One region of the Kitasatospora sp. NPDC038210 genome, then DNA from elsewhere that is predicted to be linked to it. Evidence: riboswitches for the same ligand, from Rfam matches in the RefSeq annotation. Region 1 holds a riboswitch; each other region holds the start of a gene.
What was found. A riboswitch is a leader RNA that binds a small molecule or an ion and turns the genes downstream of it on or off. The one in region 1 is predicted to bind S-adenosylmethionine.
Positions count from the first base shown of each region.

Region 1 (5,168 bases):
TACACCGGCCGGCACCTGCCGCTGACCGAGATCTACGACAACGACAACATGCCCTACATCCGCCCGCTGGACCCGGCGTTGGGCACCCTCGGCACGATGCTGCGCCAGGCCGGCTACTACTGCACCTACCAGGGCAAGTGGCACCTGTCGAACGCCTACGTCACCCCGCAGAACCCGGGACCGACCACCGACGCCCTGGAGCCCTACGGGTTCAGCGGGTTCAACGACTGGGGAGACATCGACGGCGGCGTCTGGGCCGGGCTCAAGATCGACCCCGTGATCGCCGGCCAGGCCGTGAAGTGGCTGCGCGACCGCGCCCCGGCGGTGGCGGACGACCAGCCCTGGTTCATGGCCGTCAACTTCGTCAACCCGCACGACATCATGAGCTTCGACTACGGCGGGAAGCCCCGGGTGCGGCTGCCCTTCGGCCTCGCGCACGCCGTGCTGGCGCGCGGCCCCGCCGACGTCCCGCTCTACCGCCGCCGCTGGGACTTCGACCTGCCCGCCAGCCTGCACGACGACCTGTCCGGCGCGGCGCCGGCGGTGGCGGAGTTCGCCCGCATGCTCGACACGGTGTTCGGCCCGGTGGCCGACGACCGGCACTGGTACGACGGCCTGAACTTCTACCTCAACGCCATCCGGGACGTCGACCGCAGCATCGACGTCGTGCTCGACGCGCTGGAGGCCTCCGGCCAGGCCGACCGGACGGTGGTCGTGTTCACCTCCGACCACGGCGAGATGGCCGGCTCCCACGGCCTGCGCCAGAAGGGCAACCTGCTCTACGACGAGAACTTCCACGTCCCGTTCGTGCTGTGCCACCCGGACGCGCCCGGCGGCGGCCGCACCGACGCGCTCGCCTCCGCGGTCGACATCGCGCCCACCCTGCTGGAGTTCGCGGGCCTGGACCGGGCGGCCACCGCCTCCCGCTTCCCCGACCTGCACGGTCACTCCCTGGCACCGGTGCTGGAGGGCAGGGAGGTCCGGGAGGGCGTGCTCACCGCCGTCGAGTCGATCACCGCCCTGGACGCCGGGTTCTGGTTCGAGTTCGCCGACCCGCGGGCCCAGCAGCGCATCCAGTCGGGGGAGCTGCGCCCGGACTGGGACAAGCGCGGTTTCCTGCGCGGCTACCTCGACCGGCGGTACAGCTTCGGGCGCTACTTCTCCCCGCTCCGGCCCAACCGCCCCACCGGCCCCGAGACGCTGTACGCGCAGAACGACGTGGTGCTCTACGACCGGGAGGAGGACCCCGGCGAGGTGCGCAACCTCGCGGCCGATCCGGCCCACCGCGACCTCGTCGCCCGGTACAGCGCCCGGCTGGAGGACCTCATCACCGCAGAGGTCGGCGCGGACACCCGCGCGTGGGTCACCGAACGCCCCCGGCTGCTCGGCTGGCCCACCTGGCACGGCGACACCGACCGTCCCGTGCCCGCCGGCGCCGGGGCCCGCGGGTGAACCCGTGGCCGACCTCGTGGCCGACCTCGTGGCCGGCCTGGTGGCCGACGTCGTGGCCGACCTCACGGACGCGGCGTCACGGTCCGTGACCTCGTCGCGGTCCGCGCACGACAGGACGGGAGTCCGGCCCTACCGTGAACGTAGGACTTCTGTTCCCTTCCAGGCGGTCGTCATGCGAGCAGCCGGGCCCCTGCGCCCGGCTGCCCGCCCCTCCCGTCTCCCGCTCCCCGCGAGGCGGTTGCCACCGAAGGAGTCAATGTCATGACCAGCAGTGTTGCCGGGGCCGGCCCCAGCACCCACGCCCCCGAACCCCGTCCCTTCGCGACCGGGTGGACCATCTTCGCCGGGGTCATGATGATCGCCGGCGGCATCATGGCGGTGTTCCAGGGGATCGCCGCCATCACCAAGGACAGCCTGATCGTCGTCACCCGGCACTACGTCTACTCGATGAACACCGAAGGCTGGGGCTGGATCCACGTCATCATCGGGGTCGTCCTGGTGCTGGCGGGTGTCGCGCTCTTCAGCGGCGCAGCCTGGGCCCGGGTCGTCGGTGTCGCCGTCGCCGGGCTGAGCATGATCGCCAACTTCCTGTGGCTGCCGTACTACCCGGTCTGGGCCATCGTCCTGATCGCGCTCGACGCCTTCGTCATCTGGGCGCTGTGCGTCGGCACCACGAAGAAGGCGAGCTGACCACCCGACGGGCCGACGGCCCGTAGGAACGCCCCCCCGGGCCGGCCACGACCGCGTGGCCGGCCCGATCGCGTCCGAGGGAGGGGGGAGGCTTGGCGGGCGGCCCGGGGCATCTTGTATCGTTCCTCGCGAATCATCCAGAGGGGTGGAGGGACCGGCCCTACGAAGCCCCGGCAACTCCCCGTTCGACCCGGCGTCCGAAGTACGCGCCGTGCCGTGCGGGGGCAGTGCCAACTCCGGCCTGTCGCCACTGTGGCGCGGGAAAGATGAGGAGACACGGTGCTCTCTGTGCTGTCCTTCGCCCGGGCGTTTCCCGCCCCGGCCCTTCCGCGTACCCGTCTCGTGCCCGGCGCAGGCAATCGGCCGACTTCTCCGGCCCGTCCTCGCTGACCACCCCCCCGGCTCCCCGTCCGGGAGCCCCCGTGAGCGAAGCCCACCCGCCGCTCACGGGATTCGAGACGGAGTACCCATCCATGGACAACACGAGCGGCGTCGGCGTGCTCGACAAGGTCACCTCGATCCTCGGCACCCTGGAGGCAGGTCCCGCCACCCTGGCCGGACTCGTCACCGCCACCGGCCTGGCCCGGCCCACCGCCCACCGGCTCGCCGTGGCACTCGAACACCACCGGCTGGTCACCCGGGACATGCAGGGCCGGTTCATCCTCGGGCCCCGGCTCACCGAGCTCTCGGCGGCCGCCGGGGAGGACCGGCTGCTGGCCGCGGCCGGCTCCGTCCTCGCCCACCTGCGCGACGTGACCGGCGAGAGCGCCCAGCTCTACCGCCGCCAGGGCGAGATCCGGATCTGCGTGGCCGCCGCGGAGCGCCTCTCCGGCCTGCGCGACACCGTACCGGTGGGGGTCACCCTCCCGATGAAGGTCGGTGCGGCCGCCCAGGTCCTGCTCGCCTGGGAGGAGCCCGAGCGGCTGCACCGCGGACTGCAGGGCGCCCGCTTCACCGCCACCGCGCTGAGCGGGGTCCGGCGGCGCGGCTGGGCGCAGTCCATCGGCGAGCGCGAACTCGGGGTCGCGTCCGTGTCCGCGCCCGTCCGCGGCCCCTCCAACCGGGTGGTGGCCGCGGTGTCGGTCTCCGGCCCGATCGAGCGGCTCACCCGGCACCCCGGAGCCCAGCTCTCCCAGGCGGTCGTCGAGGCGGCCCACCGGCTCACCGAGGCCCTGCGCCACTCCTGACCGGTTCACCGGCCCGCGCTGCCCGGCTTCGTCCCGTCCGGCTTCGCGCTGCCCGGACGCGCGGTCCTCCTGCGCGGGCCGGGGGCGGCGGCCGGCGACACCGGGAACGGGGTGAACCGAACGCGGCACGCCATCCGTGCAGGGGTCGGGGGCCGCGTTGCACCGCCGTCACCCGCCGCCACGGCGGGCGGCGGCGGTCCGGGCTCGCCGCCTCGCGTGCTCCCCCGATCTCCCCCGGGAGCGCGCAAGGCGTTCCCTGCTCCACGAACTCCACAGGAGAGAAGCACAGATGAAGCACGTACGCCGGGCAGCCGTGGTCACCGGGGGCGCGGTCGCCGCCCTCGCACTGGCGGGCACCGGGACCGCCTTCGCCTGGAAGCCGAGCGACGCCTCGCTGGATGTCGGCTGCCGGGCGGACGCCGGCCACGTCGAGCTCGTCCTCGGCAACCGCTACAACGCCGCCGGCGACTACACCCTGAGGCTGGTCGGCGGCTCCGAGGAGCACCACGGCCGCATCGACGCCAACGCCACCGTCAAGCTGACCGTCAGCTACTCGGGCAAGGGCGACACCTGGCGCTACACCCTGGCGGACACCCACGTGGACAAGAAGGTCGCGGACGTTCCGCTGTGCCCGTCCGCCACCCCGACGCCGACCGGCACCCCGACCATCACCCCCTCCGTCCCGGCGACCCCGGTCCCGACCCCGACCAAGTCGGTCCCGGCCTCGCCGAGCGCCACGCCGTCGGCCACCACCCCGACCCCGACCAAGTCGGTCCCGGCCTCGCCGAGCGCCACGCCGTCGGCCACCACCCCGGCCCCGACCGCGCCGGGGACCACCCCGGCGGCCACCCCGTCCGCCACGCCCAGCGCGACCGGCACCGCCCCGGCGCTGGCCGAGACCGGTGGCGGGGACAACACCCCGCTCGCCCTGGCCGGCGGCGCCGTGCTGGCCGCCGGTGCGGGCCTGGTGTTCGCCGCCCGCAAGGTCGGGGCCAAGCGCCGCGCCTGACCGAGCACCGATCGGGGCGATCGGGGGCGCCGGGGTCCGGGAACACCGGACCTCGGGGCCCCACGGCCTTTGACGGCCTGTGGCAACGGTGACGGCCGTGACGGCCTGTGCCGCCGGGCCGTCCACGGAAGGGGAGTGAGATGTTCGTCGACGGATCCTGGCGGATCACGGTGACCGGCAAGGACGCCGACTTCGACCAGCGGGCGGTGGTGATCACCCCGTACGGCACCCTGGTGCTGGCCGGCCGGGTGGGGGAGTCGCTCGTGGTCGACGCGGACACCTGGGAGCTGAGGCTCGAACACCTCCGGCCGGGCGGCGGTTGGCGCCCGGACGTCCAGGTGGTGCCCGGCCCGGTGGCCGACACCGGCGGCGTGCGCAGCCGGGAGGTCCGCGCCCGGGACTGCCACTGGCCGGGCGTGCCCGGCACCGACCTGCCGCGCAACCTCGTAGTGCGCCTCGACGCGCTCGGCGCCGCGGCCCCGGCTGCGCGGCGGGAGACGACCGGGGCGATCGGACCGGCCTCGGCGCCGCTGGTGCGGACCAGTTCGGACCCTGCGCTCGGCGCCCTGCGGCCGGCGGAGCGACGGGGGACGCCAGCCGACCGGACCGCCCCGGGCCAGGCGTCGGCCCGGCCCTGACGGCCCGGTCCGGGGCGCGGCGAGGTTTCCTCCGGCAAAGTGCCGCCCAGGTGAACAATCGCGAGCACGTTTTCCGTTCAACAACACGACGGGCGGGCGAGCGGCTCGCGTCCAGGGCCGGGCAGATGGGTGAGGTGGGCTCCGATGAGGACCAGGGCGGTGGACCGTGATGGTGACAGACTGACGGTCATG
Region 1 covers NZ_JBVJYK010000001.1:385,447-390,614, forward strand. The annotation lists gene ACZ7KX_RS01655 (sulfatase-like hydrolase/transferase) at 1-1,452, shown strand, start outside; gene ACZ7KX_RS01660 (DUF7144 family membrane protein) at 1,714-2,142, shown strand; SAM riboswitch class I at 2,273-2,415, shown strand; gene ACZ7KX_RS01665 (IclR family transcriptional regulator) at 2,616-3,329, shown strand; gene ACZ7KX_RS01670 (LPXTG cell wall anchor domain-containing protein) at 3,619-4,338, shown strand; gene ACZ7KX_RS01675 (hypothetical protein) at 4,479-4,976, shown strand; gene ACZ7KX_RS01680 (hypothetical protein) at 5,166-5,168, shown strand, end outside.

Region 2 (5,168 bases), on a different contig from region 1:
CGCCGGCCGCCGCGTCGACGGTTCCGGACGCAGCGCCCTCCGCCGGTCCCGTCCCGGCGTCCGGCACCTGCGCCTGCGCAGCGGGCCGAAGCCCCTGCGCTTCGCCGGGCTCCTTCGCTGCGTCCACCACGTCCTCGGCTCCGATCCTGTTCTCCGGCGGGGTACGGCCGCGACCCCCCGTCGTCACGCCCCGTGCGTCTTGTTCCGTATTGTCCGGTGCGGCGGGCGGGCGCGCTGCGCGCCGCCCGCCGCACCCGCGGGCATCAGCCCTGCTCGGCCGGGGCCTCCGCGCCCTCGGCACCCGGACGGGCCACCAGCTCGACCTGGTCGACGGCGTTGCACCAGCGGCAGCGCACCGACTCGACGGTCTCGCTCAGCACCTCGGTCTCCTCGACCTTGGAGTCGCCGGCCAGGTCGAAGTGCAGGAACTCGGTCACCCGCGCGGTGCGGGTCACGTCGAACCGGGTGAGGTTGCCGCACAGGGTGCAGCGCCAGCGCGTCTCAGCAGTCAGGGCGGGGACGGTCATCGGGGGTCCTCTCGGGTGGTCCCTGCGTGGGCTAGGCGCTCCCCCCGGAGCCCCGGCGTCGGCGGCGGGAGGCGGGAATGCCCGCCCCAAGCCTATTGCCTGGGGCAACCATCGCGACCACCGGTCAGCGGAATAGCGGGGCTAGTCCACCTGCCGTAAACCGCCGTGTCACCTGCGGCGCCCGGAGGGATGCTTGGCCGCATGGCGCTCGCGGCCCCCGACCACACCGCCGCGCGGGGCGGCCGGCCGGAGGTGGCCGCCCCGGCGGTCACCTACGCGCTGATCGCGGTCAACACCCTGGTCTTCCTCCTCGGCCCGGCCGCCGGGCTCAATCCGCTGTACGGCACCGGCCCGGCCCGGGTCTGCGCGGAGCAGCGGTACGAGCAGCGCTGGGGCGCCGTTCCGGCCGAACTGCTGACCGGGCGGCCGCTCACCGCCGAACAGCTGACCGAGGCACCCGACCCGGTCCCCGGCTGCCCGGCCGCCCCGACCCCGGGCAAGCACCCGGCCCTGTCCGCCCTCACCGGCCTCTTCCTCCACGCCGGCTGGCTGCACCTGCTGGGCAACCTGCTCTTCCTGCACGTCTTCGGCCCCACCGTCGAGCGACGGCTGGGCCGGGCCCGGTACGCCGTCTTCTACCTGGCCGCCGGCAGCCTGGCCACGTACGGCTTCGCGCTCGCCGAGGCGCACTCGCCGGACTGCACGCGGGTGCTCATCGGAGCCTCCGGCGCCATCTCCGCCGTCCTGGGCGCCTACCTGCGCTTCCACCCGCGCGCCCGGGTGACCACCCTCGTCCCGCTGCTGTTCTTCCTGCCGCTGCGCTTCCCGGCCTGGCTGGTACTCGGCCTCTGGTTCGCGCTGCAGTGGTGGTCGGTGCACTCGGCGGGCCCGGGGGTGGCCTACCTGGTCCACGTGATCGGTTTCTCGGCCGGCTTCCTCTACACCTGCACGGTGGTCCGCCACCCCCCGAGACGGCCCGGCTGACGCCCGATACGCTGGCGGCACCCCACAAAGGAGCGCGAACAGTGATCACCGCCATCGTCCTGATCAAGACCAGTGTCGACCGCATCCCGGAGATCGCCGAGGCCATCGCTTCCATCGAGGGCGTCAGCGAGGTGTACTCGGTGACCGGTGGATACGACCTGGTGGCGATGGTCCGGGTGCGCCGTCACGACGACCTGGCCGAGGTCATCCCGGGCCGGCTCAACAAGGTCCCCGGCGTGGCCCACACCGAGACCCAGATCGCCTTCCGCACCTACTCCCAGCACGACCTGGAGGCGGCCTTCGCCCTCGGCCTGGACGAGTAGCGGGGCGCCCGGGCTCAGCCCTCCCGACGCGCCCGGGCTCAGCCCTCCCGGCGGGTGTCCGCGACGCAACGCCCGCCCTCGTTGCGGTAGTTCCACGCCGCGCCGTCCGTGACCAGCTCGCGGACGGCGGTGAGGAAGCGGTCGATGTGCTCGTCCGGGGTCCCGGCGCCGAAGCTGACCCGGATGGCGTTCAGGCTGCGCTCGCCCGGCAGCGAGGGGTCCGGAGCGCCGCAGCTGGACTCGACGGCGGTGGCCTCGTCGTCCAGCAGGGTGCGCACCAGCGGGTGGGCGCAGAAGAGGCCGTCGCGCACCCCGATGCCGTACTCGGCGGACAACGCGGCCGAGAAGTGCGAGCTGTTCCAGCCCCGGACGACGAAGGACAGCACGCCCACCCGGGCCGAGCCGGCACCGAACAGGTTCAGCACCTTGACCTGCGGGACCTCCGCCAGCCCGGCGGTCAGCCGGTCGACCAGCTGCCGCTCACGGGCCTCCAGGGCGTCGAAGCCGGCCTCGCCCAGGGCGCGGCAGGCCGAGGCGATCGCGTAGGCGCCGATGACGTTCGGCGAGCCGGCCTCGTGCCGGGCCGGGCCGGTCTGCCACTGCACGGCCACCGAGCCGTCCGTCTCCCGGGCCACCGTCCGGGTCGCCCCGCCGCCGGCCAGGTACGGCTCGGCCTCGTCCAGCCAGTCCGCCCGGCCGGCCAGCACCCCGGCGCCGAACGGCGCGTAGATCTTGTGGCCGGAGAAGGCGATCCAGTCGACGTCCAGCTCGCGCACCGAGACCCGGTGGTGCGGGGCCAGCTGGGCGGCGTCCAGCACCACCCGGGCGCCGTGCCGGTGCGCCGTCCCGGTCAGCTCGGCGACCGGCCACAGCTCGCCGGTCACGTTGGACGCGCCGGTGACGCAGAGCAGCTTGGGGCCCTCGGGCGCCTCGGCGAGCGCGGCGTCCAGGGCGGCCACCGCCTCGGCCCGGGAGCGCGGCGCGCGCAGGTAGGTCACGTCCAGTCCGGCGTGCGCCCAGGGCAGCAGCGAGGCGTGGTGCTCGGTCTCGAAGGCGAACACCCGGGTGCCGGCCGGCACGGCGGCGGCCAGCAGGTTGAGCGAGTCGGTGGTGGCCCGGGTGAAGACGACCTGGTCGCCCTCGCGCAGGTCGAGGAACTCGGCGACGGTGCGGCGGCTCTGCTCGAAGAGGTCGGTGGACAGCTGCGAGAGGTACCCGGCGCCGCGGTGCACGCTGCCGTAGTACGGCGCGTAGGCGGCGACGTCGTCCCAGACCCGCTGCAGTGCCGGCGCGCTGGCCGCGTAGTCGAGCGCCGCGTAGCCGACCTTCTCACCGCTGGCGAGCGGGACCTGGACGTCGGAGCCGAGCACGGCGAGGGGGGCGGTGGTCTCGGTGGCGAGAGAGGACATGAGGATGCACTCCTTCAGGGGTCTGGGACCCCGGGAGTGCCACTCGTCGGGTGTCCGCGCTTGTCGCACGGACGGCTTGCCGTGGCGACCCGGTCCTCACCCAGGGCACCCCGCCACGGACGGAGGGTTGCCGGACAGCAAGCTGGGGCTTGACGCTGTCACTCATGACCTGGCGCCGACTCTAGGGTCGCGTCCGGCGGGCGGTCAAACGGGCATCCACCATCCGGACAGCCGGGGAGCCCGCGCCGGAGTTTCCGGCCCGGGCTCCCAACCACCGCTTCAGCTACGGCTGGTGGCCTCCGACCAGCGCCGCAGCAGCTCCTGTGCGACGCCGGAGTCGATGGCCTCCGCCGCCCGTGCCATGCCCGCCGCGAGCTGCTCGGCCAGCGGCGCGTCACCCAGGTCGAGCGCGACCAGCGCCGCCGCCGTGTTCAGCAGGACGGCGTCCCGCACCGGCCCGCGCTCCCCCGCCAGCAGACGGCGCGCGACCTCCGCGTTGTACGCCGGGTCCCCGCCGCGCAGCGACTCGATGCCGACCAGCTCGATGCCGACCTCCCGCGGGTCGAAGGAGGTCTCGGTGACCACCCCGTCGCGCACCACCCACACCCGCGAGGTGGTGGTGATGGTCAGTTCGTCCAGCCCGTCGTCGCCGCGGAAGACCAGCGCCGTCGAGCCGCGCCGGGCGAGCACCCCGGCGATCAGCCCGGACAGCCGGGTGTCGAAGCAGCCGATGGCGTGGGAGGTGACCTTGGCCGGGTTGGTCAGCGGGCCGAGGATGTTGAAGGCGGTCGGCACCCCGAGGTCGCGCCGCGCGGTGGCGGCGTGCCGCATCGAGGGGTGGAACTTCGCGGCGAAGCAGAAGGTGAGCCCGACCTCCTCGGCCACCTCGGCGACCCGCCGCGCGGAGAGGTCCAGCGCCACCCCGAGCTTCTCCAGCACGTCCGAGGACCCGGTGGAGGAGGAGGCGGCCCGGTTGCCGTGCTTGACCACCTTGGCGCCGGCCGCCGCCGCGACGATCGCCGACATCGTGGAGATGTTGACGGTCTTCGCCCGGTCGCCGCCGGTGCCGACGATGTCCACCGCCGGGCCGGCGATGTCCAGCGGCTCGGCGTGCGCGTACATCGCGTCCACCAGACCGGTGACCTCGTCGACCGTCTCGCCCTTGGACCGCAGCGCGATCATGAAGCCGGCCACCTGGGCGGGGGAGGCCTCGCCGCTCATGATCCGGTCCATCGCCCACGCGGTGGACGAGCGGTCGAGGTCCTCCCCCTTCAACAGGGCCGTCAGGAGATCCGGCCAGGAGCGGACCACCTGCGCGGGGTCGCTACCGCCGTTCGCAGGGTTCGCGTTCACCATGGCTGACTCCAGCTGTCGTCTGTCCCCCCGCTCCGGGGGGCGTCCGTACGGATGGAGCCAGCCTATCGAGCGGCGGGGCCCCCAGGGCCCCGTCTTCTCTAGTACTGAGACGCCGCCGCTCAGCGGGCGGCCGGCGCCCGCTTGGCCAGTCGGGTCCGCAGCAGGGTGGCGACCGCCTCGGCCAGCGCCACCGGGTCCACCGGGTGGGAGATCGCGGCGTCGGCCCGGCTCCAGGCGGCGAGCCAGGAGTCCTGCGGCCGGCCGATCAGCACCAGCACCGGCGGGCAGCCGTAGATCTCGTCCTTCAGCTGGCGCCCGAGCCCCAGCCCGCCGGCCGGGACCGCCTCGCCGTCCAGCACGCAGAGGTCCACGCCGCCCTTCTCCAGCGCCTTGAGCACCGCCGGGGTGGTCGCGCACTCCAGGTAGGACAGCTCCGGAAGATCCTCGGCGGGCCGACGGCCGAGTGCCGTCAGCACCTGCTCGCGGGTGTTGCGGTCGTCGCTGTAGACGAGGACGGTGAGCGTCTCATCGGTCGTGTACGCCATGGACCCTGCTCCCTCAAGTGTGAT
Region 2 covers NZ_JBVJYK010000005.1:145,262-150,429, reverse strand. The annotation lists gene ACZ7KX_RS12340 (hypothetical protein) at 264-527, opposite strand; gene ACZ7KX_RS12335 (rhomboid family intramembrane serine protease) at 729-1,511, shown strand; gene ACZ7KX_RS12330 (Lrp/AsnC family transcriptional regulator) at 1,553-1,834, shown strand; gene ACZ7KX_RS12325 (aminotransferase class V-fold PLP-dependent enzyme) at 1,873-3,243, opposite strand; SAM riboswitch class IV at 3,295-3,413, opposite strand; gene trpD (anthranilate phosphoribosyltransferase) at 3,523-4,599, opposite strand; gene ACZ7KX_RS12315 (response regulator) at 4,719-5,144, opposite strand.
Region 2: another riboswitch for S-adenosylmethionine. It lies ahead of ACZ7KX_RS12325 (aminotransferase class V-fold PLP-dependent enzyme); the one in region 1 lies ahead of ACZ7KX_RS01665 (IclR family transcriptional regulator).

Region 3 (5,168 bases), on a different contig from region 1:
ACCAGGGCGACGTCGGCCAGGCGGTAGGCGGCGAGGGAGCGCGGGAAGTCGTCGTTGACGTGCAGGATCAGGGGCTGCCAGTCCGGGGTGGCGAACTCGGTGTCGATGGCGTCGGCGAGTTCGCGGACCTGCGCCGTGTAGTTGCGGTACTCGGCCAGGTCGGTCCGCGACGGGTAGGCGAAGGCGATGTGGACCACGCGGTCGTGCCACTCGGGGCGGGTGCGGAGCAGGTGCCGGTAGGCCAGCAGGCCGCGGACGATGTTCTTGCTCAGCTCGGTGCGGTCGACCCGGACGATCGTGCGCCGCTCGCCGACGGCCTCGCGCAGGGCGGCGAGGCGTTCGTCCACGTCGGGGCGGTGGGAGCGTTCGCGCAGGAAGTCGGCGTCGGCGCCGAGGGCGTGGACGCCGAGGGCGGTGGTGCGGCCGTCGAGGGTGACGGTGAGCGCCTCGTGGTCGACGTCGGCGCCGAGGAGGTCCGCGCAGCAGGCGGCGAAGGCGCGGGCCCAGCGTTCGGTGAGGAAGCCGGCCCGGTCGGCGCCCAGGATGCCGGTGAGGACGGCGCGGGCGACGTCGTCGGGGAGCATCCGGTAGTACTCGGGCGGGGCCCAGGGGGTGTGCGAGAAGTGGCCGATCCGCAGGTCGGGGCGGGCGGCGCGGAGCAGCGCCGGGGCCAGGGACAGGTGGTAGTCCTGGACGAGGACGGCGGCGTTCGGGGCGGCCTCGGTGGCCAGCGCCTCGGCGAAGGCCGTGTTGTAGGCCCGGTAGGCGGCCCATTCGGTGCGGAAGTCGGCGTCGAAGGCGGGGGCGGTGGGGGTCGCGTACAGCAGGTGGTGGACGAACCAGAGGGTGGAGTTGGCGACGCCGTTGTAGGCGCGGGCGAAGGTCTCGGGGTCGATGTCCAGCATCCGGACGGCCTGCCCGCCGACGTCGTGGCCGGCCAGGTCGAGGCGGCCGTCGGGGGCTTCCGCGGCGGCTCTGCGGTCCGCGGCGCCGAGGGCCGCGCAGACCCAGACGGCGTTCGGGTCGTCGATGGCGGAGAGGCCGGAGACCAGGCCGCCGCCGCCGCGCCGCAGGGTCAGCGTGCCGTCGTCGGCGGTGCTGAACGACACCGGTCCCCGGTTGGAGGCCACCAGGACGGGGGCGGTGCCGGTCGCACTCGAACGTTCGGTCGTGAGATCGCCCATGGTTGGCATGTTGCCGGGCGCCCGGCGTGGCAAACCCGTCATCGGTGGGTGGCGTATTCGGGGACGGTGTGCATCGGGGGGCGTTCCAGGGCGGTCACCGGGTGGGTGTGGGCGAGGAAGGCGCGGGTCTCCGGGTCGCGGGCGAACTGGGTGAGCTCCGGGCGGACCAGGTCGGCGGAGGCCTTGAGCCGGTGGGCGCGGTCGAGGCGTTCGAGCGCGGTGCGGTAGATGGTGGCGGCCATCCGGCCGAGGGCCTGGCCGTCCTGGTGGCGGTGGTGCCGGACGCCGACGTCCACCTGGGCCAGGGCGTCCAGGCCGACCAGCTCCAACGCGTCGACGAGCAGGCCGAGTTCGACGCCGTAGCCGGTGGGGAAGGGCAGCCGTTCGAGCAGTGAGCGGCGGGCCGCGTACTCGCCGCCGAGGGGCTGGACGAAGCCGGCGAGTTCCGGCCAGTGCAGGTTGAGGAGGGGGCGGGCGACGAGTTCGGTGACCCGGCCGCCGCCGGCCGGGAGGACGGCGGCGCGGTCCCCCGCGGCGGAGCCGCTCAGTGCGACTTCGAGGGGGCGGTCGTACATGGCCTTGACCAGCTGGATGGACTCGTCGGTCAGCAGCGGCCCGACGATGCCGGAGACGAAGGCCGGGTCGAACTCGCGCAGGTCGGCGTCCACGAAGCAGACGATGTCGCCGCGGGTGACCAGAAGCGAGCGCCAGAGCACCTCGCCCTTGCCGGGGGCGGCGGGCAGCCGGGGCAGGATGGCGTCGCGGTGCTCCACCCGGGCACCGGCCTCGGCGGCGGCCTCGGCCGTGCCGTCGGTGGAGCCGGAGTCGACCACGACCAGTTCGTCGACCAGCGGGAGGCGTTCCATCAGCTCGCGGCGGACGGTGCGGACGATGTCGCCGACGGTGGCCTCCTCGTCCAGGGCGGGGAGGACGACGCTGATCGTGCGGCCGGTGCGTTCCTTGGCCGCGAGGAGGGTGTCGACCGGCCGGTCGGCCGCGCTCCAGGAGCGGCGGCGCAGCCAGGACGCCGCCTGCGGGAGGAGCTCGGGAGTCGGTTCGGCGGGCACGGAGGTCTCCTCGGCGGGTCGGGTGGGACGGGTCATCTCGCGTGGCGGACGGTCCCGTTCAGGATTGGCGCCTTCGGATACAGTCTTCGTACAGCGGTAGGACCCATGCACGCCGGGGTCGCCGTCGAGCACCACCACAATTTCACAAGCTCATCCAGAGGGACTGAGGGAACGGCCCGTTGACGTCCCGGCAACCTTCTCGCGCGGCTGTCGACGACAGGCCCCGGCGGGACAGGTGCCAATTCCGGCCTGTGGCGCGTCCGCGCTGCGGGGAAGATGAGGAGAGAGGCCTCGCCGTCATGGCTATCGACACTGCCGCACCTGTTTCCGTGGACCTCGGCCCCGCCGCCGCCCTGTCCTGTCGGGAGTGCGGAACCCGCTTCCCGCTCGGTCCCAGCTTCGCGTGCCTGGAGTGCTTCGGCCCGCTGGAGATCGCCTACGAGTTCGGCAGCGAGGGCGCCGAGGAGCTGCGCAAGCGGATCGAGGCCGGCCCGACTTCGGTCTGGCGGTACGCGCCGCTGCTGCCGGTGCCGGCCGACGTCGCCTCCAAGCCCAACCTGAACCCGGGCTGGACCCCGCTGGTGAAGGCGGACAACCTGGGCCGCGAGCTCGGTTTCACCGCGCAGCTGCACATCAAGGACGACTCCGGGAACCCGACGCACTCGTTCAAGGACCGCGTGGTGGCCTGCGCCATCGAGGCGGCGCGGGCGTTCGGCTACACGACGCTGTCCTGCTCCTCCACCGGCAACCTGGCCGGTGCGGTGGGCGCGGCGGCCGCCCGGGCCGGCTTCCGGTCCTGCGTGTTCATCCCGCACGACCTGGAGCAGGGCAAGGTCGTCATGGCCGGGGTGTACGGCGGCGAGCTGGTCGGCATCGAGGGCAACTACGACGACGTGAACCGCTTCTGCTCGGAGCTGATCGGGGACCCGGCCGGCGAGGGCTGGGGCTTCGTCAACGTCAACCTGCGGCCGTACTACGGCGAGGGCTCCAAGACGCTGGCGTACGAGATCTGCGAGCAGCTCGGGTGGCGGCTGCCGGAGCAGATCGTGATCCCGATCGCCTCGGGCTCCCAGCTGACGAAGATCGACAAGGGCCTGCAGGAGCTGATCAAGCTCGGCCTGGTCGAGGACCGGCCGTACCGGGTCTTCGGCGCCCAGGCCGAGGGCTGCTCCCCGGTGTCGGCCGCCTTCAAGGCCGGCCGGGACGTGATCAAGCCGGTCAAGCCGGACACCATCGCCAAGTCGCTGGCGATCGGCAACCCGGCCGACGGCCCGTACGTGCTGGACATCGCCCGCCGCACGGGCGGCGCGGTGGAGGACGTCACGGACGCCGAGGTCGTGGCGGCGATCCGGCTGCTGGCGCGGACCGAGGGCATCTTCGCCGAGACCGCGGGCGGGGTGACCGTCGGCGTGCTGAAGAAGCTGGTCGAGACCGGGCAGCTGGACCCGGCCAAGGAGACCGTCGCGATCAACACCGGCGACGGCCTGAAGACCCTGGACGCCGTCTCCGACGCCGGGATGAGCGCCGTCATCCGCCCGACGCTGGACGCGTTCCGCGCTGCCGGCCTCGCGTCCGCCTGAACCACGCCGCCGGCCCCGTGCCCGCCCCGACCGCTGCCCCGCAAGGCCGCACCCCCGCAAGGAGAGTCATGAGCGCCAACGTCCGCATCCCCACCATCCTGCGCACCTACACCGGCGGCGCCGCCGAGGTGACCGCCGAGGGCGCCACCCTGGCCGAGGTCATCGCCGACCTGGAGAAGAACCACGCGGGCATCTCCGCCCGCATCCTGGACGACACCGGCAAGCTGCGCCGTTTCGTCAACGTCTACGTGAACGACGACGACGTGCGCTTCGCCGAGGGCCTGGCGACCGAGATCGAGGACGGCGCCGGCGTCTCGATCATTCCGGCGGTGGCCGGCGGCTGCTGAGCCGTCCCGCGCGCCATTCGGCCGCCCGTGCGTACGGAATTCCGCTCTCCGTATGTACGGGCGGCCGGTTGCATTCCGGCGGGAATATTTGCGGGTCGAGTCGGAGTAGAGTGTCGCTCGGTTGGGAACAGGGGTTCCCTCTCGGCCGTTCGCGGCGTTCCGCCGGGCTGGGCCCGGCCGATGGGACCGGGCCGTGAAACATGTCAGGCCGATGTCAGAATTACCGCGGGGATTTGGGTAATTCGTCCGCTATGTCCCGCGTGGAATGCCGAGATTTTTCCGGTTCGGCCCGTCCTGTCCCTTGCTGCCGGGGCGGAATTACCGGCGGTTGACCCTGTTGCAGAGGGCTTCGGTCCGGATACATTCAGCGGCGGTCGACGCAATCACCCGCTCACCGGAGCCCGTTGGGCGTTCCGTGCGGACGGTTGCGGCGTGCACGGCTGCGCCCAGGGGGGGTTCCCCGGGCGGGCCGTCAACCAACCCGGGCCCGCGACCTGCGGGCGCGTGAAGGGCCAGCACAGCACTAGGGGAGTTCGGAATGGCTCAGGGCACCGTCAAGTGGTTCAACGCGGAGAAGGGCTACGGCTTTATCGCGGTCGACGGTGGTGCGGACGTCTTCGTCCACTACAGCGCGATCCAGATGGACGGCTACCGCACCCTTGAGGAGGGCCAGCGGGTCGAGTTCGAGATTTCCCAGGGACAGAAGGGCCCGCAGGCGGACATGGTTCGCGCGGCGGTCTGACCCCTTCCGACTCCAGGAGCTCGGCGCGGCCCACGGCTGGTGACCGCTCGCTTCTCGACGGGCCCGTACGACACGCGTCGTACGGGCCCGTCGCCGTTCCCGGGCGGCCCCCGGGGGTGGTCCCAGCGGCGGCTCGCGGGTTGGCGATTGGGCTTGCACTCGACCACCCGGAGTGCTAATCATTGGCGTTAGCACTCACAGCGTGAGAGTGACAGCGGACCGGGTCGGTGAGGCCCCCGGGAGCGGTA
Region 3 covers NZ_JBVJYK010000019.1:71,971-77,138, forward strand. The annotation lists gene ACZ7KX_RS31305 (alpha,alpha-trehalose-phosphate synthase (UDP-forming)) at 1-1,184, opposite strand, end outside; gene ACZ7KX_RS31310 (glucosyl-3-phosphoglycerate synthase) at 1,223-2,251, opposite strand; SAM riboswitch class I at 2,399-2,534, shown strand; gene thrC (threonine synthase) at 2,551-3,831, shown strand; gene ACZ7KX_RS31320 (MoaD/ThiS family protein) at 3,900-4,178, shown strand; gene ACZ7KX_RS31325 (cold-shock protein) at 4,717-4,920, shown strand.
Region 3: another riboswitch for S-adenosylmethionine. It lies ahead of thrC (threonine synthase); the one in region 1 lies ahead of ACZ7KX_RS01665 (IclR family transcriptional regulator).